One region of the Ruegeria sp. HKCCA5491 genome, then DNA from elsewhere that is predicted to be linked to it. Evidence: riboswitches for the same ligand, from Rfam matches in the RefSeq annotation. Region 1 holds a riboswitch; each other region holds the start of a gene.

Region 1 (8,143 bases):
CCCGTGCCGCAATATCGGTTGCCACAAGGACGGTGGTCGCCCCTGTCCGGAACCCCGCCATGGCGCGTTCGCGCTGAGGCTGGCTTTTGTTCCCGTGAATGGATGCTGAGTTGATCCCGGCGGCAAACAAATACTTGCAGACGTTGTCAGCCCCGCGTTTGGTGCGCGTGAAAACAACGGCGCGATGCACGTCCTTGTCCGACAGAATGTCTGCCAATACACGGCGTTTGTCCTGCTTGGCCACATGCCGGACGCTCTGCGCGATCCGTTCAATCGGCTTTGAAACAGTCGCCACCTGAACCTCTGCCGGATCGTTCAGGAAGTCATCAGCGAGTTTTCTGATCTGCCCCGGCATTGTTGCCGAAAGCAGTGCCGTCAGGCGAGCCTCGGGCAGTTTTGCCATGATCTTGCGAATGCTGGGCAGAAAGCCCAGATCCAGCATCTGATCAGCCTCATCCACCACAATGGCTTTGGTTGCGGACAGGTTGATAACGCCTGTGCCAAGGTGGTCGAGCAGGCGTCCGGGTGTTGCCACCACAATGTCCACACCGCCGCTGAGAGCCTTGATCTGCCCGCCGGGGCGTACGCCACCGACAACAAGTGTCGCCGTGATCTGGCTGAACTTGCTGTAAGCGCGGATGTTGTCCACGATCTGCGCCGCAAGCTCGCGCGTCGGCGTCAGGATCAATGTCGTGCACTGTTTCGGAGCGGGTTTTGATCTCTCACGCTCAATCCGATGCAACAGTGGCAATACAAATGAGGCGGTTTTTCCTGTGCCGGTCTGGGCAATGCCGATCACGTCGCGCTCAGATTGCAGCAGCGGAATGACCTTGGCCTGAATGGGCGTAGGGGTCGAATATCCTTGAGCCTTGATGGCCTTCAGGATGGGCTCGGCAAGGCCGAGGGTGTCAAATGTCGTCAAAAGCGTTTGGTCTCGTGCCATAAACGCGGTTCACCGCTATCGGCACTTGGTCTCTCTAATCTACTGGGAAGCTCGTATGAAATAGCCGCCGTCGTTTCGTTGCTCTCAAGGAGCTATTCAAGACAACGATCTGGGAATCACGGGCGAGAATACTTTGCCGCTGATTTGGTCATCCACACGCGGCGTTGCGACTCACCTACAGGGCAAAGGTTAAGAAAGCAACAACTCATTTAAGAGCAGACATTTGCCAAGGTTACGTTTGTCCGCAAGGCCGGAATAGCAAAGTCTTGGATTGAATGTCCGGTTTGCTGATTGCCGCCATGTCCTCGGCGAACGGAGTGGCGGATTTGTCCGCAACTCAAACATTGCTTCCACAAAATTTGCTGCGCTTTGCATGAACGACCGCTGTTTCTTCTGCGGCGAAGCTGGAAAACTTGGTCGACTGCGTCGCTGCATCCACGAACTTTTTGCGCAGATCGCTCGCGGCATGGGCTCAAGGCAGTCGCCTGAGGTTTTCGGCTAGATGTCAGCTAAGCGGCGTTCAGAAATCACTCAGCAATAGACCAGAACAAGCCAGCGTCAGTCTAGGATCTAACCGTCCCCCCTTTAAGAACCAGACGTTGATCCACAACCCTTAGCAACGGAATTTGGAACGAGGGCACTACTTGCAAAATCCATATTTTGATTCGTCTTAGGCGCGCAATCGCCGCTCTCTGCGGAAATTGGTCCATAAGAAACGCTAAAGTCCCATTCTGCGGAAAGTATTTTGTTCTTCGCGCGCCGGTACGTTGCAAAACCCCGGAAACAAAGGCATTTGTAACAATATGTGAATAAAGGCTCACCGCTTGCAAATCCGTGTACACCGGTTCGATTCCGGTACTCGCCTCCATTTTATTCTAAATCATCGACTTAGCTCTGTGGTGCTCGAGTTTAGCACTTAGGCAATAGCGCCCTCCCCGCGCCTAAACCCATCAAGAAATGGGATTTTTGTTCCCGTAGGCCTTACCCTGCTTCTGTTGCTAGAAGAGCGATCCTGCCCACAGGAGGACCGCTGCGCGCCCGGTGGACAAGCGCGCGGCGGCAAGGTGACGGACTTCATGAATAACTAAACGGCGTTGCGACCCTGAGGGACGACCTCGTAACCTGGCTCTTCGGGTTCATCGTCTTCCATCTCGGGTGGAAACCCTGGGGCGCTGACATCCAGCCCAGTCGCATCCTCCAGGCGCCGGATGATGTTCGGCGAAAGCTCCCGCTCTCCGTAACGTGCGATGGCGTCGTCAAAAATGCGGATCATCAGCGGGTTCATTTCAAGCGGAACACCGGCGCGGTCTGCCACCTCCTGAAACAGACCGATGTCCTTTTTCACAAGGTCCATTGTGAATGAGATATCCCGCGATCCGTTCAAAATGACCTGGCTTTCTGTCTCATGGACAAAGGATGTACCCGAAGAGATCTTGATGGCCTCATACGTGGTATTCAGGTCCATACCGGCCGCCTTGGCGGTAACCAATGCTTCGGCGCAAGTGATCAGATTCGCCGTGGCCAGGTAGTTTGTCAGGACCTTCAGCACCGAGGCCGAGCCGAGATCACCGGTGTGCAGGATACGCCGGCCCATTGTCGTCAGAAATGGCAGGATACGCTCAAAGGTATTCCGGTCACAGCCCGCAAAGATCGAGATGTTGCCCGTCGCAGCGCGGTGGCACCCGCCCGACACAGGGCAATCCACCGCTGCGCCCCCGCGCTCGATAACAAGGGCACCTAGCCGTTTGACCTCGGCCTCGTCGGTGGTAGACATCTCCATCCAGATCTTGCCGGTACGGACATTGGGCAGCATCTCTTGCATCACCGCATCCGACGCGGCGGGTGATGGCAGGCAGGTAATGACCGCATCGCAGTCGCGCATCAACTGCGCAGGGTTTTCGGCGGCCTTTGCACCCCGCGCTACAAATTCAGCGACCAGATTGGGATTCAGATCATGTACGGTCAGGTCGATCCCGTTGCGAAGCAAGGATCCCGACAGTTTGCCACCCACATTGCCCAGCCCGATAAAGCCTACCTTCATGCGACATACCTCTCTTGTTTAGGGCATGGCAGCATGACGCTTGCCCCCAAGTCATGCCGCCCAGCGACGCTGTCAGGTCGCTTTTTCACTCTGGTAGCGCAGATATCTGCGAGTCGCTTGACAATCCCCTGCCGGGTGCCGCATGTCCGATCCGTTGGTGTCCATCTGAGGATGGATGAAAAGGGAATGTGTCAGCGGATCTTCCGTGAAACACAGCCGCCCCCGCGACCGTGACCGGAGAGGGTGCCCAAAGCCACTGGCCAAAAAGGTCGGGAAGGCGGGACATCTGACAGGGCTATGCCCCGATATCCGCAAGCCGGGAGACCTGCCAACGCCCGAAGATGTAACCGGACGGGGTGTTCCGGTGTCGGGTCCATGTCGCAACGCGTGGCCCGCATGAGACCCCGTCCCCCACAAAGAGGATTTGGGGGGATGAGAGACGTGACCGATACTGCACCAGTCGAGCTGCTGGTCTGCACCACTTGTCGCCGAGGACTGCCCGTCGAGGACGACGCGCAGCGGCCCGGCGCATTGCTGCACAAAGCCCTTGAACAGGCCACGCTGCCAGAGGGCGTTGTCCTGAAAGCCGTAGAATGCCTGTCGAATTGTGATCAGGGCTGTTCCATCGTTCTACGCGGTGGGCCCGAACGCTGGACGTTCGTGTATGAGCACCTGAATGAAAGCGACCATGTCGAAACCATCGTCGAAGGTGCGACCAAGTACCTTGCGACCGAAGACGGCTTAGTCAAATGGCGCGAACGCCCCGAACATTTCCGCAAAAACTGCGCGGCCCGCATTCCCCCGATTGGAGCCCAGAAATGAGCAACTTGGAAAAACTCCCCGTCACCGTGATCACCGGCTTTTTGGGCTCGGGCAAAACAACTTTGGTTAAGCACCTGATGCAGAACCCGCAGGGCAAACGTCTGGCCGTGGTGGTCAATGAGTTCGGCGATGTTGGCGTCGATGGCGACATCCTGAAATCCTGCTCGATCCCGGATTGCCCGGCAGAGAACATCATGGAACTGGCGAACGGCTGCATCTGCTGCACCGTGGCCGACGACTTCATCCCGACCATCGAAGCTCTGATGGCGCTGGAGCCGCGTCCCGATCACATCCTGATCGAAACCTCTGGCCTCGCCCTGCCCAAGCCACTGCTGAAGGCGTTCGACTGGCCCGATATCCGTTCGAAAATCACCGTCGATGGCGTGATCGCGCTGGCCGATGCCGAGGCTGTGGCTGCCGGTCGCTTTGCGCCGAATGTCGAGGCCGTGGACGCTCAGCGTCTGGCCGATGACTCGATTGACCATGAAACGCCCCTATCCGAGGTGTTTGAGGATCAGATTTCCTGCGCCGATATCATCCTGCTGACCAAGCCGGATCTGGCCGGTCCCGAAGGCGTCGCCAAAGCGCGCGAGATCATCGCCGCCGAGTCCCCTCGCCCGCTGCCTGTGGTTGAGGTTGCCGAAGGTGCCGTGGACGTCCGTGTTGTGTTAGGACTTGAAGCGGCTGCCGAGGATGACATGGATGCGCGCCCCAGCCATCATGACGGTCACGACGACCACGAACATGACGATTTCGAAAGCATCATCGTCGAACTGCCCGAACAGGCCGACCCGGCCGATCTGGTGGCCAAAATCGAACGTCTGGCGTCTGAACTGAACATCCTGCGCGTCAAAGGCTATGCCGACGTTCAAGGCAAACCGATGCGCCTGCTGGTGCAGGCCGTGGGCGCGCGCGTGCGTCATCAGTATGATCGCCTTTGGGAACCGGACGAGGCGCGCCGCTCGCGGTTGGTCGTCATCGCCGAGCATGACGATATAAAGGAAGCTGAAATCCGTGATATCCTTGTGGGTGTGAAAGAGGCCGCCGAGTAAATCATGCACGTCGTCTTCCGCGAAAGCCACGGGCTCGAGGAATCCGAGACCCCGACCGATCTGGGCCAGAGCCCGGCGGATTTGGTGGTGCTGTCTTTTTCCGACAGTGACCTAGGCGCATTCGCGGCGGGCTGGCATCGCGGTGGCGGGCCCGAGGGGCGGATGCCGACCCTGCGGCTGGCCAATCTGACGGCGCTGAAACATCCTCTGTCCGTTGACACCTATGTGGAGCAGACGTTGGAGGGTGCCAAGGGTATCCTGATCCGCCTGATTGGCGGGGTGCCCTATTGGGCCTATGGCTTGCAACAGGTTCTGGCGCTGGCGCAGGCCAAAGGAATTGCTGTGGCCGTGCTGCCCGCCGATGGGCGCGAGGATACGCCGCTGGATGACTATTCCACCCTGCCCGTGTCAACCCTGCGGCGCTTGGCACATCTGTGCGACACGGGGGGCGAGGTCGCAGCACAAGCCGCTTTGGCGCAGATGGCGCTGGCAGCGGGGTTGTATGCGGGTCCGGTGATGGGGGCCAAGACCATCCCCGAATGCGGTGTTTGGTGCCCGGATCGCGGTGTGATCCCAGCAGAACAGGCGTTTTCCGGCCATGCGAAACGCGTTGTGGTCAGTTTCTACCGCGCCTATCTCACATCCGCCGACACCGCCCCCGTGGCGGCCCTGATCCGCAGCCTGCGTGCGCGCGGGTTTCAGGCTGTGGGCCTGTTCGCCCCCTCGTTGAAAGCCCCCGCCGCCGCCGACTGGCTGCGCGACACCATCGTATCGCTTTCTCCGTCGGCGATCCTCAACGCCACGTCTTTCTCGGGAAAGGGCGCCTCTGGTACCTCGCCCTTGGACGCAGCGAATGTCCCCGTGTTTCAGGTCGCGCTGGCCACCTCGCGCCGCAAAGCCTGGGCCGAGGCGGAACGAGGTCTGTCCCCCGCCGACCTTGCCATGCATGTCGTTCTGCCCGAGGTGGACGGGCGGATCAACGCAGGCATCGCCTCGTTCAAGGAACCGGGCAAGCGTGATCCGCATCTGGAATATTCCCGCTTTGCCCACCGGGCCGAGGAGGAACGGATCGAAGCTATCCTTGACCGCGTCACCGGCTGGCTGAATCTGCAGGACAAACCCAAATCCGATCGGTTGCCTGCGCTGGTGTTGTCCACCTATCCCGGCAAGGACTGGCAGATGGCCCATGCGGTTGGTCTGGACGCGCTGGCCTCGGCCGAGGCGATGCTGCGTGACCTTCGGGCCGAGGGCTACGATACCGCGCCCGCCGAACCAATTGCCGATACGCTTCTGGACGCGCGCATTTCATGGCCACTGACTGAGTATCAAACCGCACTGGCGGACCTGCCCGAACAACTGCGCACCGACCTGCAAACGGTCTGGGGCGCACCCGAGGATGATCCCGCCTGCACTGACGGCGCATTCCACTTCACCGCCCTGCGCCGGGGCAAAGCTCTGGTCGCGCTGCAACCCGAACGCGGCACGCCTGAATTGCGCGATGACGATTATCATGATCTCTCGCGCACCCCACGCCACAGCTATGTTGCGTTTTACCTGTGGCTGCGCAAAAGCCTTGGCGCCGATGCGCTGATCCATATCGGTGCGCATGGCACATTGGAATGGTTGCCGGGTAAATCCGTCGCCCTGTCCGCTGCTTGCTGGCCCGAAGCACTGATCCGCGATCTGCCCGTGATCTACCCCTTTATCGTCAACGACCCCGGCGAGGCCGCGCAGGCCAAACGCCGGATCGGCGCGGTTACGCTGGGCCACATCCCACCCGCGCTGAAGGAAAGCGGCACGCCGGATCGGATGGTGCGGCTGGAATCCCTGTTGGACGAATTCTCGAACGCCGACGGTCTGGACCCCAAGCGCCGTGACCGGCTGCAAGAGGATATCCGGGATGAGGCGCAGGCCATCGGGTTGGAAAGCGATCTAGGGTTGGATCAGGCCACCTGCACCGCCGAGGCGATCACCCGCATCGACCGCTTTGTGTGCGACATCAAGGAAAGCCAGTTTGGCGACGGTCTGCACATCTTTGGCCGCGTGCCAGAAATCACTGGCAGTTTCGATCCCGCGCCCTCGGCCCAATCTGAACGAAGCGCTCTGATCGACGCGCTGGCCGGAAAGCGGATCGAAGCTGGGCCGTCCGGTTCGCCTTATCGCGGGCGCTCGGACGTGCTGCCTACGGGCCGTAACCTCTATACCACCGACCCGCGTTCGGTCCCGACCCGCGCGGCTTGTGCGCAGGGCGTCAAACTGGCCGAGGAGCTTGTGCGGCGACATTTGCAAGAGGAAGGCGATTACCCAAAAGGCCTAATCGTTGACCTTTGGGGGTCAGCCACCATGCGCACGGCGGGTGAGGAATTCGCCATGGCGCTGCATCTGCTGGGCGTCAAACCGGTCTGGGACAAGGGGTCTGAGCGGGTTTCGGGGATTGAGGTTCTGCCGATCACCGACCTCAGCCGTCCGCGTCTGGATGTGACGCTGCGGGTCTCGGGCCTGTTCCGCGACGTATTCCCGACGCTTTCGGCGCTCTACGGCCAGGCGATCCGGGCGTTGTCGGCGCGGGACGAGGCCGCTGACTGGAACCCTTATGCCGGTCACGAACCCGCCGCCCGCGTCTATGGCCCCGCGCCTGGCAGCTATGGCGTGAACATGACGCAATTGTCGGAAATCTACACCGACGAAGCGCGCGCGCAGGCGGGCGAGGCATGGCTAGACGCCAGTTCCTACGCGCTGGAAGGCGAGCATATTGCGCAAGACAAGGACGGCATCACCCAGCGCGTCGCCAAAGCTGACAGCTTTGTTCACCTACAGGACCTGACGGAAACCGACCTACTGCTGGCCAATGACTACGCCACGCACGAGGCCGGGTTCGCCGCCGCCAAGAAGATTACCGGCGGCACGGCGCAGCTCTATCATCTGGACAATACCAACCCCGACACCCCCCGAGCGCGGACCCTGCCCGAGGAAATCAGCCGCGTCGTCCATGCCCGCGCCGCCAATCCGGGCTGGATCGCCGGGATGCAACGCCACGGATTCCGGGGCGCGGCCGAGATCGCCGCGACACTGGATCACATGGCCTCATTCGCGCATCTATCGGGCACCGTCGCACCGCGTCTGTTCGACCTCTACCACGATGCCACGCTGGGCAATGAAGACGTCGACGCCTTTCTGGCCGAGGCCAACCCCAAGGCGCATCAGGCCATGCAGGACCGGTTCCGCGCCTTAATGGAGGCCGGGCTTTGGAACACGCGGCGAAACTCGATCCGCGCCGATCTGGAG
Region 2 (8,143 bases), on a different contig from region 1:
GAAGCAGCACCAGAAAGGTGCCAAACAGGCCTGCGGCGGCCTTGGTAACTGTCATCGTGTCGAACATTGATCGCGAGTCCATTTCAGCTGTCTGCGGGGTGTCTAAGGCTTCCCCTAGCAAGAGGCAAGGTATAGACACCGCGACTAAACGCCCAATTCAAGAACTTGTTGCACGGAATCGACCAAATGACCAAACGTATCGCATTTCAGGGAGAACCCGGCGCCTATAGTCACGAGGCCTGCCGCAATGCCCGCCCCGACATGGAGGCCCTGCCCTGCCGCACATTCGAGGATGTGATCGAATCGGTCCGATCGGGTGAAGCTGATCTGGCGATGCTGCCGGTGGAAAACACGACCTATGGCCGCGTCGCCGATATACACCGTCTGCTGCCCCATAGCGGCCTGCACATCATTGACGAGGCATTTGTCCGGGTTCACATCAATCTACTGACCGTTCCGGGCGCCAAGCTTGAAGATATTATCGAGGCGCACTCTCATCTGGTTTTGCTGCCGCAATGTGCAGAGTTCCTGAAGAAGCACGGAATCAAAGGCCGTGTCAGCCCGGACAATGCCCGCGCCGCCCGCGAAGTTTCAGAGCAGGGCGATCTGCATTCGGCGGCGCTGGCCAGTGAACTGGCTAGCGAAATTTACGGCCTGAACGTCATGGCCCGACACATTGAAGATCGCGACAACAACACCACCCGGTTTCTGGTCATGTCGCGTCAGGCGGATATGTCCCGGCGTGGCGAACACGGCATGATCACCAGCTTTGTCTTTCAGGTGCGCAATATTCCTGCGGCGCTGTACAAGGCGATGGGCGGATTCGCGACCAATGGCATCAACATGACCAAGCTGGAAAGTTACATGGTGGATGGATCATTCACCGCCACGCAATTCTACGCAGACATCGTCGGGCACCCGGAAGACCGGAATGTAAAACTGGCGATGGAAGAACTGGAGCACTTTACCACCAACGTCGAGATTCTGGGCGTCTACCCGGCTGCCCAGCCGCGCGGCTAGCAGCTTTTTCCAGCGGCGCCTGCCAAATCCGGTCAGATGCCATGCTGATGTCGTTCTTCCATCTCTCTGGCGAATTCGCTTAGGCGCGCCTGAAACCGACGCCGGAACCGGTTTTGACCCAGCCGGAGGGATTGCAGGAAAAGCCGGGCAGGCAGCGACTTGGCCGCGAGTGACATGTCCACTTCCAGCCGTGTGCGGCGCTGCGACAAGGCCATAAACTCGACGGTCGTCGTGCCGTTCAGTCCTTTTCCCGTCGCCTCGAACCGCATCTGTGATGGCGGATCGCATTCGGCCATCACAATCTCGACCTGCCGCGGTTTGCCACGCAGCCTGAATTCCGTTGTCCAGGTTGTTCCGGGGACCACGCCCATATGGCCGGTCAGGCGCCGCACTTCGATTCCCCGGCGCATCGCCATTCGTTCAAAACGCTCAAAATCAGTGACCATCTCGAACACGGCGTTGATCGGGGCTTGGATATCTTCACGCGCAGTGAATTGCATTTCAGTTCGCGGCTCTCTTACTTGTCAGCCCAGTATTTTGTCAGTCCAGCGTGTCCGCAAGCCAGTTTTGCAAAAGGAAATGCGCAATGGCACCTTTACGCGCAGGCAGAAGGTTTGGGTGTTCGCCCGCGAAGGCCTGCATCATCTCTGACTTGCTGACCCACATCGCGTCTTCAATCTCAACCGGATCAATTTTGATCTCTTTGGACAGCGCCTCACCCGCGCAGCCAAACATCAGCGACGCGGGAAAGGGCCAAGGCTGGCTGGACAGGTAAGAGACCCGGCCAACAGGCACGCCCGCCTCTTCCATGACCTCGCGCCTGACGGCGGCTTCCAGTGTCTCACCCGGTTCGACAAACCCGGCAAGCAGCGAATACATCCCCTCGGGCCAGCCCGGTGATCGACCGACCAGAACCGTTTCTCCGTGTGTGATCAGCATGATGACAACCGGATCTGTGCGTGGAAAATGGTGCCCACCGCAACTGGGGCAGCTACGCTGCCATCCGGCCTGCGTCATTTCGCTGGCCGCGCCGCACCGGGCACAAAACCGATGCGTTTCGTGCCAGCCAATCACAGCCTTGGCCGAGGCCGCCAATTCTGCGTCACGCGGGGACAGGCGGGTCATAATGCGGCGCAGTTCGGCAAAGACGAACCCATTGGGCAGACCGGGATGCTGCTGCTCGGACCTGTCAAAGAAACCGCCGACCTGCGAGATATCCAGATCATCGGCGGCCCAGTTCGAAATATCGACGGCAAACACGGGCGCGTCGTCGGACAAGCCCAAAAATATCGGCTCATCCGTGATACCGCCGGGTCCGTTGTTCACCAGTTGATGCGTCATTGGGATGAAACCCAGTCGGTCCAGCGCCTCCCCCTGAACCAACAGCTTGCCACGCCACAGCAAAATGCACCGTGCCTCGGGATTCGCGCGCGCCAACGCGATCTCATCTGCGTCTGCGCGAATATGCGCCGCACGATCCAGGCCAGAGCCACCAAACGTCACATGTTCCGCGTTTTTCATTGCAGTTCCTTCGGATTTTCCGCACAGGGCTGCCATGGCAGCCACGACGTTGCAATGGCTTTTCAGCTTCTTATGAAAAAGTTCCTGCGCCGCTGAAAAGCCTTAGCCTGACCTTGAAATTTGCACCTGATACGCTTTTTGTTGAAATTGATTAATAAAAAACTGCCAAAAGTAGAGTAGTGAAACCTCCCTCTTCCTTAATGACAGCGCAGATCCGGATATTGGCGACAACCGATCTGCACATGAATTTGACCGGATTCGACTATTATGCGGACACTCCTGACCCTTCGATCGGCCTGAGCAGAACCGCAAGTCTGATCAAAGCGGCCCGAACGCAGGCCCAGTCTCAAGGGCGCCTTGTCTTGCTGTTCGACAATGGTGACGCCCTTCAAGGTGCGCCCATTGGTGAATGGGCCGTGGCGCAGACCGACAGCCGTCACATCCTGATGCAAGCCTTTGATGACCTTGGTTATGACGCCGTTGGGTTGGGAAACCATGACTTTGGGTTCGGGCTTGAGGTACTGGACCGCATAGTCGCCCAAGCCACGTGCCCGGTCATTTGCAGCAATGCCACCAGAGCCGACCGCCCGGCAAGCTGGCAGGCGCATACGATTCTTGACCGGAACATCAAAATGCAGGGGCAAGATCTGGTTTTGAAAATCGGTGTGTTCTCTGTCCTCCCACCGCAGACAGCCAAGTGGGAAGCGCACCGCCTGCAAGGTGCCGTTTCGGTAGAGGACATCCTGACGTGCGCCCATCGAAAAACGCGGGAATTGCGATCCGGGGGATGCGATCTGATTGTGGCACTTGCCCATACAGGGCTTGGCGCCGCTGCACCCGCGCCCAATCTTGAGAATGCGGCTATCCCCCTGGCAGCGGTGCCCGGAATTGATGCGATCATTGCTGGGCATTCCCACTTGACCCTGCCCGGCTCTGCTCATCAGAGTCTGGAGCATGTCGACCCACAACACGGTCTTGTTCACGGAAAACCGGTTGTGATGCCGGGCGCGGCCGGTTCGCATCTGGGCATCATTGACCTGACGTTGCACCAAAAAGACGCGGGCGGGTGGTCGATTGGGGACCAACATGTGGAACTGCATTCTGTTTCACCAGCGACGCCCGCGGCCCCGACGGAAGAGGACGCTGATCTGAAGCGTCTGTTCGCACAAGCACATAAAGAGACACGGTTGCACTCGGCCAAGCCTGTCGGCGAAACGCGTCAAAATTTGCACAGTTATTTCAGCTTCTGTGCGCCGGACAGGGGGCTTGCGCTGGTCGCGGCAGCGCAAGCCGCCGCGTTGCGCCCCTTCCTAAAAGGAACAACGCACGAGGGCCTACCGGTTCTGTCAGCCGTATCGCCCTCGAAATTCGGAGGGCGCGCAGGGCCACGATCCTTTACCGACGTTCCGGCGGGTCAAATCCGGCTTCGCCATGTCAACGACCTGAACATCTTTCCAAACGAAATGCAGGCCGTCGTGGTTTCGGGCGCGCAGATTAGAGACTGGCTTGAGATGTCGGCTGGCGTGCTCAATCAAATGCACGCAAGTCAACAAATCGACCTGCGGAATTCCGCGCGCGCCGGTTACAATTTTGATATCCTGCACGGCCTTAGCTACCAGATCGACCTTGGTATGCCCGCGCGGTTCGACGCGGGCGGCAATTTGACGAATTCATCGCATAACCGCGTCAAGAATATTCGCCTTGCCGAGCACCCTATCGACGATCAGCAATCCTTTGTTGTTGCCCTCAACAACTACCGGGCCAGCGGAGGTGGGCATTTCCCCTTCGTAGACACCGCAAGGCAGATTCCGTTACCAGTTTTGTCGATCCAATGCATTGTTCGGGATTATGTCGCGGGCCGCCTTCCCGCGGATCCGTTGGCGGATGCGCCGCGGCCATTCACACTCAGACCGCTATCCGGGGCGTTTGCGATTCTCAGAACCAGTCCCAAGGCGCAGCACCATTTAGCTGAATTGCAGACGTATAACCCGTCAGTCATTGGGCGCGATGACGATGGTTTTTTACTAATCCGGCTTACGCTGTGACGGGTTGTCATCCGCAAACGAAATGCATATATCCACCCCTGAGAGGTTGGCGCGGGCGAGCGCCTCGCCAACCTGGTCAGGTCCGGAAGGAAGCAGCCACAACGAGCCCCGCTTGGGTCGATGTCCAACCTCTCACTTCCCCCCACATGCTTAAGGCTATTCCGCGATCCGGCATGAACAAGCCCGCCGCCCTATCGGGAAGACAACCCTGCGTCTAAAGCGGTGACAAAGCCCGCTTGACTCGGACCGATTTCACCGGATAGCGCTGACTTGATGGTTCTCGACCCGGCTTACCGGGAAGGGATGAAAAGGGAACACGGTGCGGTCCTGCCCCGGCGATGCCGAAACGGACCAATGCCGCGACTGCCCCCGCAACTGTAAGCGGTGAGCAATGCCGAGACACCACTGGCCCAACGGCTGGGAAGGTTGGCAAAGCGATGACTCGCAAGTCAGGAGACCTGCCATCTGACTGAAACCGAAACTCGGGCGGGGTGTCCGGGCAGGTCAAAGCCGCACAAAGCGACCTGACCCACGCCCCCCGTCCTTCGCGCGGAGGGCGCACAATGATCTGGAAGACAAAAACGCACGAGTTTTCTGCAACGATTTGTCAGAAAACCGGCAAACCCTGTCCGGCCTTGGCAAGGATGGCACGTGCCATGGCGGACGCGATGGCGACAGCGCAGCCTGTCACAACCAAAGAGTTCGAGGTCGAAGGCAGTGGAGAGCTTTCGCATTGCGCAGAAGGGTGCACAGCACGGTTTCGCGCCCATTCAGATCTGATCAGGGTTTATTGTGGTACGCCCCCGGATACACCGACGACAAAGCTGGACGATTACGCCGACATGATGTTCGGGACCAGCCTGTCGGCCATGCCAACCGGAACGCTGTCCGATATGCCCTGCGCAATGCTCGAGGTTACAACCTTGGGACTGCGTCCCGCGGCTGGTGACCCACAACCAGCCATGGCGTGACGTCAAAGCCCGGTTGATGCCGGTGCCGTGGCCCAAGCCATCTGCGCGTCGGTTTCGACGGCGCACGGCCGGACCGCGCGCAACCGGCGCAGCGCCTTATCCGGGGCTTCACCGCCTTCGACCAGCAAGCGCAACACAATCATGCCGGACCGCCCGCATCCGCCCCGGCAATGAACCAAGACCCGTCCACCCGCAGACAGGACGCGGTGTGCATCGGTGCTGGCGTTTGGCCAATCACACCTTACGTTCGATGACGGTGCGCCAAAATCCTGCACCGGAAGATGAACCCAAGTGATTGCGCGGCTCTGCAGGTCGCGCCCGAGATGGTGCGCTCCTACGGCCTCCAACTCATTGGAAGTGGTCATCGAAATGACCATTGCCGGCCGCCATTGCATGATCCGCTCAAGATCCCCGGCAAAGTCGCCGTGCCGACCTGGCATTTGCGCCAAGCCCAACAGACCGGACCGAACCGGCATTGAGTAAATTTCAAACCTGTCCAAGGTGCGCACTCTGCCAGAAGGAAATGGCTGGGCAAGCCGATACACGCCCACCCGAACCTGTATCCAATGTGCCGCAGTAATCCAAATCGAATTTCATCGCTCCCTGCGGTGGACGTGAGCGGCAGGGGTCACTACGCTGCAAAGCTGATACGAATCCGACAGAGCAGACATGACCGAAACACCAAGCCCCGCCTATCAGGTGCTCGCCCGCAAATACCGTCCTGAAACTTTTGCCGACCTCGTGGGCCAGGACGCCATGGTACGTACCCTGAAAAACGCGTTCGAGGCCGACCGGATAGCGCAGGCCTTTGTCATGACCGGCATTCGCGGTACCGGCAAAACCACCACCGCGCGGATCATTGCCAAGGGCATGAACTGCATCGGACCAGACGGTGAAGGCAAAGCGACAATCGAACCCTGCGGCCAGTGCGAACACTGCGTGGCCATCATGGAGGGCCGCCATGTCGACGTAATGGAGATGGACGCCGCAAGCCGCACCGGTGTGAACGACATTCGCGAGATCATCGAAAGCGTCCGCTATCGTGCCGCCAGTGCGCGCTACAAGATATACATCATCGACGAAGTTCACATGCTGTCGAACAGCGCGTTCAACGCTTTGCTCAAAACCCTTGAAGAACCGCCTGAGCATGTGAAGTTCATCTTTGCCACAACCGAAATCCGAAAGGTTCCGGTGACGGTCCTGTCGCGGTGTCAACGCTTCGACCTGCGCCGGATCGAACCCGAGGACATGATCGGCCTGCTGAAAAAAATCGCAACTGCCGAGAACGCTCAGATTGCCGAGGACGCCTTGGCGCTGATCACTCGTGCGGCGGAAGGTTCGGCCCGGGATGCGACCTCGCTGCTGGATCAAGCCATTTCGCATGGTGCCGGGGAAACCAGCGCGGATCAGGTGCGGGCCATGCTGGGGTTGGCTGATCGCGGGCGGGTGCTGGACCTGATGGACATGATCCTGCGCGGCGATACCGCCGGAGCGTTGACGGAGCTTGGCGGTCAATATGCCGAAGGTGCCGACCCGCTGGCCGTACTGCGCGATCTGGCCGAGATCACGCATTGGGTCTCGGTGGTCAAGATTACGCCGGACGCAGCCGAAGATCCGACAGTCTCGCCTGACGAACGCGCCCGGGGCGTCCAGATGGCCGAGGCCCTTCCCATGCGCATTCTGACCCGGATGTGGCAGATGTTGCTGAAAGCACTCGAAGAAGTTTCGGCAGCGCCCAATGCCATGATGTCCGCAGAAATGGCTATCATCCGGCTGACCCATGTCGCCGACCTGCCCACCCCGGAAGAGCTGATCAGACGTCTTCAGGACGCCCCGCCCCCTGCCCCGAACGGCGGGCCCGGCGGTGGAATGTCAGCGCCTACTCAGGGCACCGTTCAGGCACATGCGCCAGCGGCACAATCCTACGCGGCGCCAGCGGGTGGTGGCGCGGGCGCACCCAGCGCGGCTTTGGCGCGGGAAACACAGACCGCTCTGGCCCGGTATCCGACATTAGAACATGTGGTTGAACTGATCCGCACAAACCGGGATGTGAAACTGCTGGTAGAGGTTGAAAACGGCGTGCGTCTGGTTTCGTACCAGCCGGGGCGGATCGAATTTACTCCGGCCGACAACGCTCCGACGGATTTGGCGCAACGACTGGGGTCAGCGTTGCAACGCTGGACCGGAAATCGTTGGGCGGTATCGGTCGTATCGGACGGCGACATGGCGACAATTGCCGAAGTCAGGGACGCGGCAGACCTCGCCCTGCGCGCTGAGGCCGAGCAGCATCCGCTGGTTCAGGCGGTGCTGAAACAATTCCCCAAGGCTCGGATCAAAAGGATCGAAACGCCCGCGGAACGCGCCGCAAAGGTCGAAACCGAAGCCTTGCCCGAAGTCGAAGACGAATGGGACCCGTTCGAAGAGGACTGAACCCTTCGCGAAAAACACCCGAAATACTCCCGCGCCCGCCACGGACCATCGGCTGACGCCGACAGCCCTGAGCGGACTTGGGCCCGGCAGCGTGGGCAAGGCCCGCGCTGCCGGGCCCAACGGGAGGAAAGGTCTTGCCAAAGACCTTGACGACAG
Region 3 (8,143 bases), on a different contig from region 1:
GTCTGGAATGGGCGATCGAGTGCGGCAGCGTTGCCAACGCCGCCGACACAAAGGAGTGGGTTGCCGATGTGATCGAATACGGCTCTGGCCGGAATGATTGCATATTTCTTTCAGCCGCGTATTCGGCACAGACCACCACCTCCTTGTCCGAGGTGGATCAGGCTGCGCGCGCATTCTGCGCCTCGTCCGAGCGGTTGATGGAAACTCGACTGCTGGGAGAGGCGTTTTGCGGCATAACCGCAGATGTCTGGGCGGTGGAGCTGGGCACCCTGACCTACCCGGTCGCCGTGGGATACGCTGCACAGCGACAGGGCTTGCCGCTCGCCCTGACGGCCCAGATGTACCTGCAGGCCTTCATGTCCAATCTGGTCGCGTGTGCGACGCGTTTGGTACCGTTGGGTCAAACCGAAGGGCAGCGGATGATCCGCGATCTAACGCCTTTGTGTCAGCATGTGGCGACGGGCGCTGTGACCTTGGGGCTGGATGATCTGGGGTCGACGGCGTTTCTGACAGATGTCGCGTCGATGAAACACGAAACTCAATATTCAAGGATGTTCCGAACATGAGCAAAATGAACGGCCCCCTGCGCGTGGGCATCGGTGGTCCTGTTGGCGCAGGCAAGACAACTCTGACCGCCGCCCTGTCCGAAGCGCTGCGCGACAGGGTATCCGTTGGCGTGATCACCAACGACATCTACACCCGCGAAGATGCCGAGGCGCTGATGCAGATGCAAATCCTGCCGCAGGACCGGATCATCGGCGTCGAAACCGGCGGCTGCCCGCATACGGCCATTCGCGAGGATGCCTCGATCAACCTTGCGGCTGTTGCCGAGATGCAGGCGCGTCACCCCGACGTCGAGGTCGTTCTGATCGAAAGCGGTGGCGACAACTTGTCTGCCACGTTCAGCCCGGAACTGGCGGACGTTACGCTCTATGTGATCGACGTGGCCGCGGGTGAAGAGATTCCGCGCAAAGGCGGTCCTGCGATCACCAAATCGGACGTCCTGATCATCAACAAGACCGATCTGGCCCCGCATGTTGGCGCGTCGCTGGAGGTGATGGACCGAGACGCGACGAAGATGCGCAACGGTCGCCCATTCGTGTTCACTTCGCTGCGGCATCGCAAGGGCGTGGATCAGGTCGTTGACCTGCTGGCGCAAATCGGGGGGCTGAATATTCCCGTCGCCGTGACCGAGGGGGCCGCCTAGCGCAGCCCCCTGGCAATGGAAGCTCATCGCGAGATTGCAGGCAAACTTTTCGACCTAGACAAAAGTGCCTTCGTCACTTCGTGTCCCTTGCTGTTTTAAACAACAAAAGAAAAACAAAAACCGACCCGATCGAGGTGGTAACAATACCCACTGGCAGTTCCTGAGGCGCAAGCAACAGGCGGCTGAGGATATCTGAACCGGTCAGCAAAGCCGCCCCGACGATGGCGGCAGCGGGCACAAGACGGTTGTGCAGAGGCCCAGCGATCCCACGTGCGATATGGGGCACCATGAGCCCGACAAAACCGATAACCCCCGCAACCGAAACAAAAACGGCGGTCGCTAGTGCCGCTACAAAAAACATGCGGAACCTCAATGCCTGTACCGGAACGCCCAGCGTCGCTGCCGTCAAGTCGCCGGTCAAAAGCGCATCCAGCCAGCGACTGCGCCACAGGGTATACATCAAGATCAGAAACATCCCGGCGCAGACCAGCGGAAATGTCTCCCATCGGGCCAGACCCAGTCCACCCAGCATCCAGAAGATGACCGAGTGCGCGGCGCGACTGTCGCCCGCAAATATCAGATAGTTCGTGATCGCCGAAAACAGAAACGAAACTGCCAACCCCGCCAGGATCAGCTTTTCCGGCGCACTGGTGCGCAACCCGTGAACCAGTGCCAGCACAATTCCCGACGCGACAAGCCCGCCACAAAATGCAGCCAGCGGCAGCGTCCAGAATCCCAGGATGTCGCCGGTCACCGTAATGACGAAAACCGCACCCGCCGCCGCACCCGACGAAAGGCCGAACAGGAAGGGATCAGCCAAGTCGTTGCGTGTTGTGGTCTGAAGCACTACGCCGACAACGCCCAGCCCTGCACCGATCACGGCCGCAAACAATGCACGCGGCAAGCGAAGGTCAAAGACAATGCGGTGCAGCGGCGACACCTCGCCATCCGCCATGCCGGTGCCCAGCATCACCGCATCCAACGCAACCGCGGCTGGAATTTGCGTCGTGCCGTAAATGGTCGAAACCAGCAAAAGGGCGGCCACAACAACCGCCCCAAGCAAGAGTGTCAGGCCAAAACGGCCCATATTAGTTCAGGCCCGGGTGCATCGCGTCGGCCATTTTCGAAATCGCCGCGATATTTGCGGGTCCGGGGGTCAGTTCTTCGTAACGTAGGCCAATCCAGCGCTCGTTCCTTACCGCGTCGGTCTGCGACATCACGGGGTGTTCCTGCAGAAACTTGAACGTGTCCTCCGCGCCGTTGCCGGTCTGATAATCCAGCAGCACAAGAAATTCGGGGTTCGAAGCTGCCACAGCTTCCCACGAGGTGCGGCCCCAGCTTGTGTCCATGTCATGAGTGACATTCGCACCACCAGCTGCAGCGATCATCGCGTCAGGGATGGCGAATTTACCTGCGGTAAAGGGCGCGTCGGCTGGTCCATCCAGCAGGAAAACACGGGGTTTTGGCAGGTCCGCAGTCTGCGCCTGGATCGCTGCCAGTTCCTCTTTCCAGCCGGAAACCAGAGCCTCGGCCTTGTCTTCAACATGCATGACCTCGCCCAGACGAAGCACATCATCAAACAACAGGTCCATGCTGGCCTCGGGACGCTCCTTGTCCAGATGCACACAGCTTTCCGTTAGGATCATTGTCTTGATGCCAAAGGGTTCCAGCGTGTCGGGCGTCACGTCGCCCCCCGGCTTCATCCCATAGTACCAACCCGCGAAGAACAGGTCAGGCTCTACCGCCACAAGGTTCTCAACAGTTGGGTATTTCGGCGCAAGCTCGGGGATGTCACCGCGCAGCGTGTCAAACTCGGGGCTGGTCTTGTACCAGCCGGTGATGCCGGTCAGACCCACGATCTTGTCCTGCAGACCCAACGCAAAGGCCATGTCGGTCATGTTCATATCATGCACAACCAGACGCTCGGGCTGGGTGTCGAACACCAGCGGCGCACCGCAATTATCAACCGTGACTTCGTGCGCGACGGCACCACCTGCCAAAACGGTGGTCAACGCCACAGACAAGATCTGTTTCATTCAGAAATATTCCTATTCATAAGTTGTTATCGAGGTTTTTCGGATATCCAGCGCCGGGATCACGCGCCCTTCGTGGTGAAAGCACAGGTAATCGACGCCAAACGTGTCACTAACCCTGTCCGGGGTCAGCACATCGGCGACCAGCCCAAAACCAGTCAGCCGTGTATCTTTCATCAATGCCACATGAGTGGCAAATTCTGGGATCATCACCAGATCATGCAGGATCATCACCACAGTGATTCCCAGTTCAGCGACCAGCGACAGCATCCGCCCCTTCGTGTCTGGATCCAGATGGTTGGTGGGTTCGTCCAGAAACAAAAGCGTAGGATTCTGGGCCAAAGCACGGGCGATATGCGCGCGCTGGCGTTCCCCCCCGGACAGAACGGCCATCTTTTTTTCGGCCAAAGCACTAAGCCCGGTGAGGCTCAGGATTCTGACCAGATCCGCGGCGTGTTCCTCGGCAGAGCGGTCTGCACGGATCGGAATCTGGCCCAGCGCCACATAATCCCGCAACAGCAACCTGCCATCCGGGAACTCCTGCTGACTGACCACGGCGATCGTCCGCGCCCGATCCCGTGCGGACATCTGTTTCAGGCTGCGTCCGTTGACCAGAACATCACCCTGATTCACCTCGTGCGCGCCGCATAACAGATTCAAAAGCGTCGTCTTGCCTGCCCCGTTGGGCCCGGCAATTGCAAGGATTGCGCCTTCGCATAATGTGAATGAGACCCCCTGCAGCAGTATATCGCCACTAAGAACCTGATGGGTCAGATCACGCGCAACCAAAATAGCTGGGTTGGTCATGGACACAGCCCTTTTTGAATTTGGGGCATGCGGGACAGTGTCTTTGTGAACAGTTTTTCCGGACGCTCGGTCGCATTGGTCCAGCCATCTGCGCTGTTTTGGTATTGGTGGGCAAACTCAGTCAGTGCCTGGATATCCTGCGTATCAAGAATGTCACCAAAAAGGTACTGTGCTTTATCGACTGCCTGAAATCCAACAGTCACAGGCCGCGCGCATCCAGCCATGCAATCGACCATGCGGATGGAAAAACCATTTGGCAAACGATCGAACAGCGCGTCGGACAAGCCCTGCGCGTGGGCCTCTCCCTGGCACGTTTTGCAGATGAGAAGAAAATGGTCAGGCGCTGACGGCATGGGTTCCTCCGCCAGCTTCAAAGCGCGGGCAGACAGTGTCGGAAATGTAAACACGATGTGCTCGTGCCATCAAAGCCTCCTTTCAGGACGCCCCGCCCCGAGTTGGTTAACATTTGATGGCAGGTCTCCTGACTTGCGGGTCGATGCTCGGCCATCCTTCCCGGCACTTGGGCCAGTGGGTTGTTGGCGTCGCTCACCGCTTACAGTTGCGGGGGCAGTCACGGACTTGGCGCAAAATGGCGGCCTCACCGTATTCCCTTTTCATCCCTTGGGCGCACCATCGGGAACCATCATCCGAACGAGTGCCCGAGATCACATGTCAGGTCAACGACAATATTGTGGTAGCCAATCAATTTTTGGCAGACGCAAAACCCCATTGACCAATCCAAAGTATAATTGTCCTACACCCCGCTTCGCGACCGCCATCCCGTGAGGCTGAAACCGGCAAACAAAACCGCGGCCACGCAGACGATTGAGGGACCCGCCGGTGTGTCAAACACATAAGCTGAGCGCAGTCCTGCCACGGCCGCGAAAGCCCCGATTGCCGCGGCAATCAATGCCATCGTTTCCGGAGATCGCGCCAGGCTGCGCGCGGCCGCCGCCGGAATGATCAGCATCGCGGCAATGAGCAACACGCCTACAACTTTGATCGCGACAGCAACCGTAACCGCCAGTGACAAAGTCAGGATCAACTGCTCGCGCTTGGGGTCGAACCCGGTGGCGTAGGCCAATTCTTCGTTCAGCGTAGCGGTCAGCAGTTGCGACCATCGCCATACGATCAACGCGACGACCAGCGCGGCCCCGCCCCAGATCACGACAAGATCGGTGCGCGAAACTGACAGTATGTCACCAAAAAGATAGGCCATCAGGTCGATGCGAATGCCCGACAAAAACGACACCGCGACAAGGCCAAAGGCAAGCGACGAATGCGCCATAACTCCAAGAAGGGTATCCATGGCATAACCGCGACCGGACAGCAATGTGACGGCCAACGCCATGATAAGCGCGACAACCAATGCGCCCAGAAAGACCGACATCTGGAAAGCCAGCGACAGCGCAACACCCAGGATCGCAGCATGAGCGGTGGCATCGCCAAAGTAAGCCATACGCCGCCAGACCACAAAACACCCAAGGGGGGCGGCTGCAATTGCCACGCCAATACCGGCGAGCGTTGCCCGCGTCATAAAATCATCAAGCATTATTCTGCCGCTTCGTGAGAGTGGTCGTGGTTGTGATCATGTTCGTGGCGATACAGGGCAAGCGCGCCACCGGTGCCTGTTCCAAACAGGGCGCGGTATTCTGGTGCCGAAGCAACCACGGCAGGCGACCCCTCGCAGCAGACATGACCATTGAGGCAGATCACCCTGTCCGAAGCACTCATCACAACGTGCAGCTCGTGGCTGATCATCAGGATGGCGCAACCGGTTTCCTGTCTCACCGCCTCGATCTGCTGGTAAAAACTGGCCGAGCCTCGCTGGTCTAGACCTTGCGTGGCTTCGTCCAGCAAAAGGATGTCGGGACGATTGATCAAAGCCCGCGCCAGCAATACGCGCTGAAACTGGCCCCCGGACAGTTGGGACATCTGGCGCTTCAAAAGATCCGGCACACCTGCCGCCGCCAGCGCCGCAGCGCAGTCATCTTTTGAAACACGGTGCGTCAGACGCATGAACCTTGCAACCGAGATCGGCAATGTCGGGTCAACATGCAGTTTTTGCGGCACATAGCCGATTTTCAGCCCAGGCTTCCGGGAAACATGGCCAGCAGAGGGATTTGTCGCACCGATGATGGCCCTAAGCAGACTGGTTTTGCCCGATCCGTTCGGGCCAACGATGGTGACGATCTCACCTGCCTCAATCGCCATATCCACATTTTGCAGAACGGTGTTCGCACCGTACCTTACGCTGAGTTTTTCAACGGTGATCAGGGTCATTTCTACGCCTTTTCGGTGCAGTCGGGGCAAAGCCCTTCGGCTTCTACAACCGTTCGTTCAATTTCGAAACCCGCCGCGCGTGCTGCAGCCCCCAAAACACCTTTGGCCGGAGTGGATTGCGCCTCGGCCACGGCGTCGCATTTTCGGCAGATCATGAAGGCCGGCGAATGAGAGGCCCCCGGGTGAGAACAGGCAACAAAGGCGTTCAGTCGCTCAATCTTATGCACGAACCCATTCTGAGCAAGAAAGTCGAGCGCACGATAGGCCACCGGAGGCTGTGACCCAAAGCCTTCCTCGCGCAATCGGTCGAGTATCGCGTACGCGCCCAGCGCGCGATGCTCTTGCAACAGCATTTCCAGAACCCTGCGACGGACTGGCGTCAGACGCAGTCCTTCTTCCTTGCACCGGTTTTCCGCTGCGGACAGCCCGGCCGCAACGCAAGTCTTGTGGTCATGCTTTTGGAACCCAACCGGGGCCGTATCTCCGGTTATTTCGGGTTGCGTATCACTTGTCATGTTATTCCATATCATGTATGTCGCTCGCAATGTTATAAAATCACACAGAGGGTCTGATGTCCAGAAAGCTTCTCCCACTATCTATCACCGCTGCATTCATGGGCGGAACGGCCTTGGCGGATGTACCCAATGTCGCGGTCGACATCGCGCCAGTTCACTCGCTTGTGGCACGGGTTATGGAAGGTGTCGGAACGCCCGACCTGATCATCTCACAGGGTGCCTCGCCGCACGAATACAATCTGCGCCCCTCAGAAGCTGCTGCGCTGCAAGACGCCAACTTGGTTTTTTGGATGGGTGAAGACCTGACACCGTGGATGGAAGGGGCCGTCGAGACCCTTGCTGACAGCGCAACCGTCACGACCCTGTTGGAAACGGATGGAACTATTCTTCTGAATTTCCGTGAGAACGCCCTGTTTGAAGCCCACGATCATGACGATCACGCCAAACATGACGGCCATGACGACCATGCTGAAGCCAAAGGTCATGACGATGAACATGCCCATGATGATCATGACCACGAGGGGCATGACGACCACGATGGTCACGCGCATGGGGACCATGACCCGCACGCCTGGTTGTCGCCAGAGAACGCAAATACGTGGCTGAATGTGATCGCCGCTCAACTATCTGCGGCTGATCCGGACAACGCCGGTACGTATTTCGCAAATTCTGCGGCGGCGCGCGAAGAAATGGCGGCCCTGTCTGCTGAGATCGCCGAAACGCTCGAGCCGGTCCGAGGAGGCAGCTTTGTCGTCTTCCACGATGCCTACCAGTATTTTGAAAATGCGTTTGATTTTCCCGCCTCTGGCGCCATTTCGATTGGTGATGCATCCGACCCAAGCCCGGCCCGCATTGCTGAAATTCAGGCGCGCATCAAGGACGAAGGCGTGAAATGCGTTCTGGCCGAACCGCAGTTCAATCCTGGGATCGTCGAGGTTGTGATGGATGGTGCCGACGCCAATACCGCAGTGATCGACCCGCTCGGCTCTGATCTTGAGCCCGGAGCGGCGCTTTACTCCCAAGTCATTCGCAACATGGCGCAAACACTGGCCGATTGCCTTTGATCCCCTGCCCGGCCGAAGTTCAAAATTCGGCCGGGCTGAACGTCAGCGGCATCGCAAGTGAGTGTTTGCCCAAGTTCCGAGTGATCGCGATCCGCTGACGTTTTCAAATTCGCCCTAAAACCGAACGAAAGACCTACGGCCCTAGCCCCAATCCGCAAACATCCACGAGGCGCTTGTGGTTTACATTTTCATATCGTTATGTTATTACATTTCATTATCTAAATTACGACCTCC

What was found. Region 1 has a riboswitch for cobalamin ahead of GOV88_RS07875 (DUF1636 domain-containing protein). Riboswitches for the same ligand answer to the same signal wherever they lie in the genome.
Region 2: it holds a riboswitch for cobalamin, as region 1 does, so the genes downstream of both, GOV88_RS09160 (hypothetical protein) here and GOV88_RS07875 (DUF1636 domain-containing protein) in region 1, are expected to answer to the same signal.
Region 3: it holds a riboswitch for cobalamin, as region 1 does, so the genes downstream of both, GOV88_RS15265 (DUF1636 family protein) here and GOV88_RS07875 (DUF1636 domain-containing protein) in region 1, are expected to answer to the same signal.

Annotation. Positions count from the first base shown of each region.
Region 1 is NZ_WQGG01000004.1:168,685-176,827, reverse strand. Features, by position in the region: gene GOV88_RS07885 (DEAD/DEAH box helicase) at 1-943, opposite strand, end outside; gene GOV88_RS07880 (NAD(P)-dependent oxidoreductase) at 2,028-2,984, opposite strand; cobalamin riboswitch at 3,123-3,332, shown strand; gene GOV88_RS07875 (DUF1636 domain-containing protein) at 3,417-3,806, shown strand; gene cobW (cobalamin biosynthesis protein CobW) at 3,803-4,858, shown strand; gene cobN (cobaltochelatase subunit CobN) at 4,862-8,143, shown strand, end outside.
Region 2 is NZ_WQGG01000005.1:178,770-186,912, reverse strand. Features, by position in the region: gene GOV88_RS09190 (cytochrome c family protein) at 1-67, opposite strand, end outside; gene GOV88_RS09185 (prephenate dehydratase) at 187-1,020, shown strand; gene GOV88_RS09180 (SRPBCC family protein) at 1,053-1,520, opposite strand; gene nudC (NAD(+) diphosphatase) at 1,561-2,541, opposite strand; gene GOV88_RS09170 (bifunctional 2',3'-cyclic-nucleotide 2'-phosphodiesterase/3'-nucleotidase) at 2,742-4,586, shown strand; RNA gene ffs (signal recognition particle sRNA small type) at 4,626-4,724, shown strand; cobalamin riboswitch at 4,844-5,067, shown strand; gene GOV88_RS09160 (hypothetical protein) at 5,150-5,557, shown strand; gene GOV88_RS09155 (dual specificity protein phosphatase family protein) at 5,560-6,057, opposite strand; gene GOV88_RS09150 (DNA polymerase III subunit gamma/tau) at 6,227-7,987, shown strand.
Region 3 is NZ_WQGG01000011.1:100,671-108,813, forward strand. Features, by position in the region: gene GOV88_RS15240 (urease accessory protein UreF) at 1-566, shown strand, start outside; gene ureG (urease accessory protein UreG) at 563-1,207, shown strand; gene GOV88_RS15250 (iron ABC transporter permease) at 1,281-2,294, opposite strand; gene GOV88_RS15255 (ABC transporter substrate-binding protein) at 2,296-3,243, opposite strand; gene GOV88_RS15260 (ABC transporter ATP-binding protein) at 3,256-4,047, opposite strand; gene GOV88_RS15265 (DUF1636 family protein) at 4,044-4,400, opposite strand; cobalamin riboswitch at 4,501-4,707, opposite strand; gene GOV88_RS15270 (iron chelate uptake ABC transporter family permease subunit) at 4,802-5,599, opposite strand; gene GOV88_RS15275 (metal ABC transporter ATP-binding protein) at 5,599-6,330, opposite strand; gene GOV88_RS15280 (Fur family transcriptional regulator) at 6,333-6,845, opposite strand; gene GOV88_RS15285 (zinc ABC transporter substrate-binding protein) at 6,902-7,909, shown strand.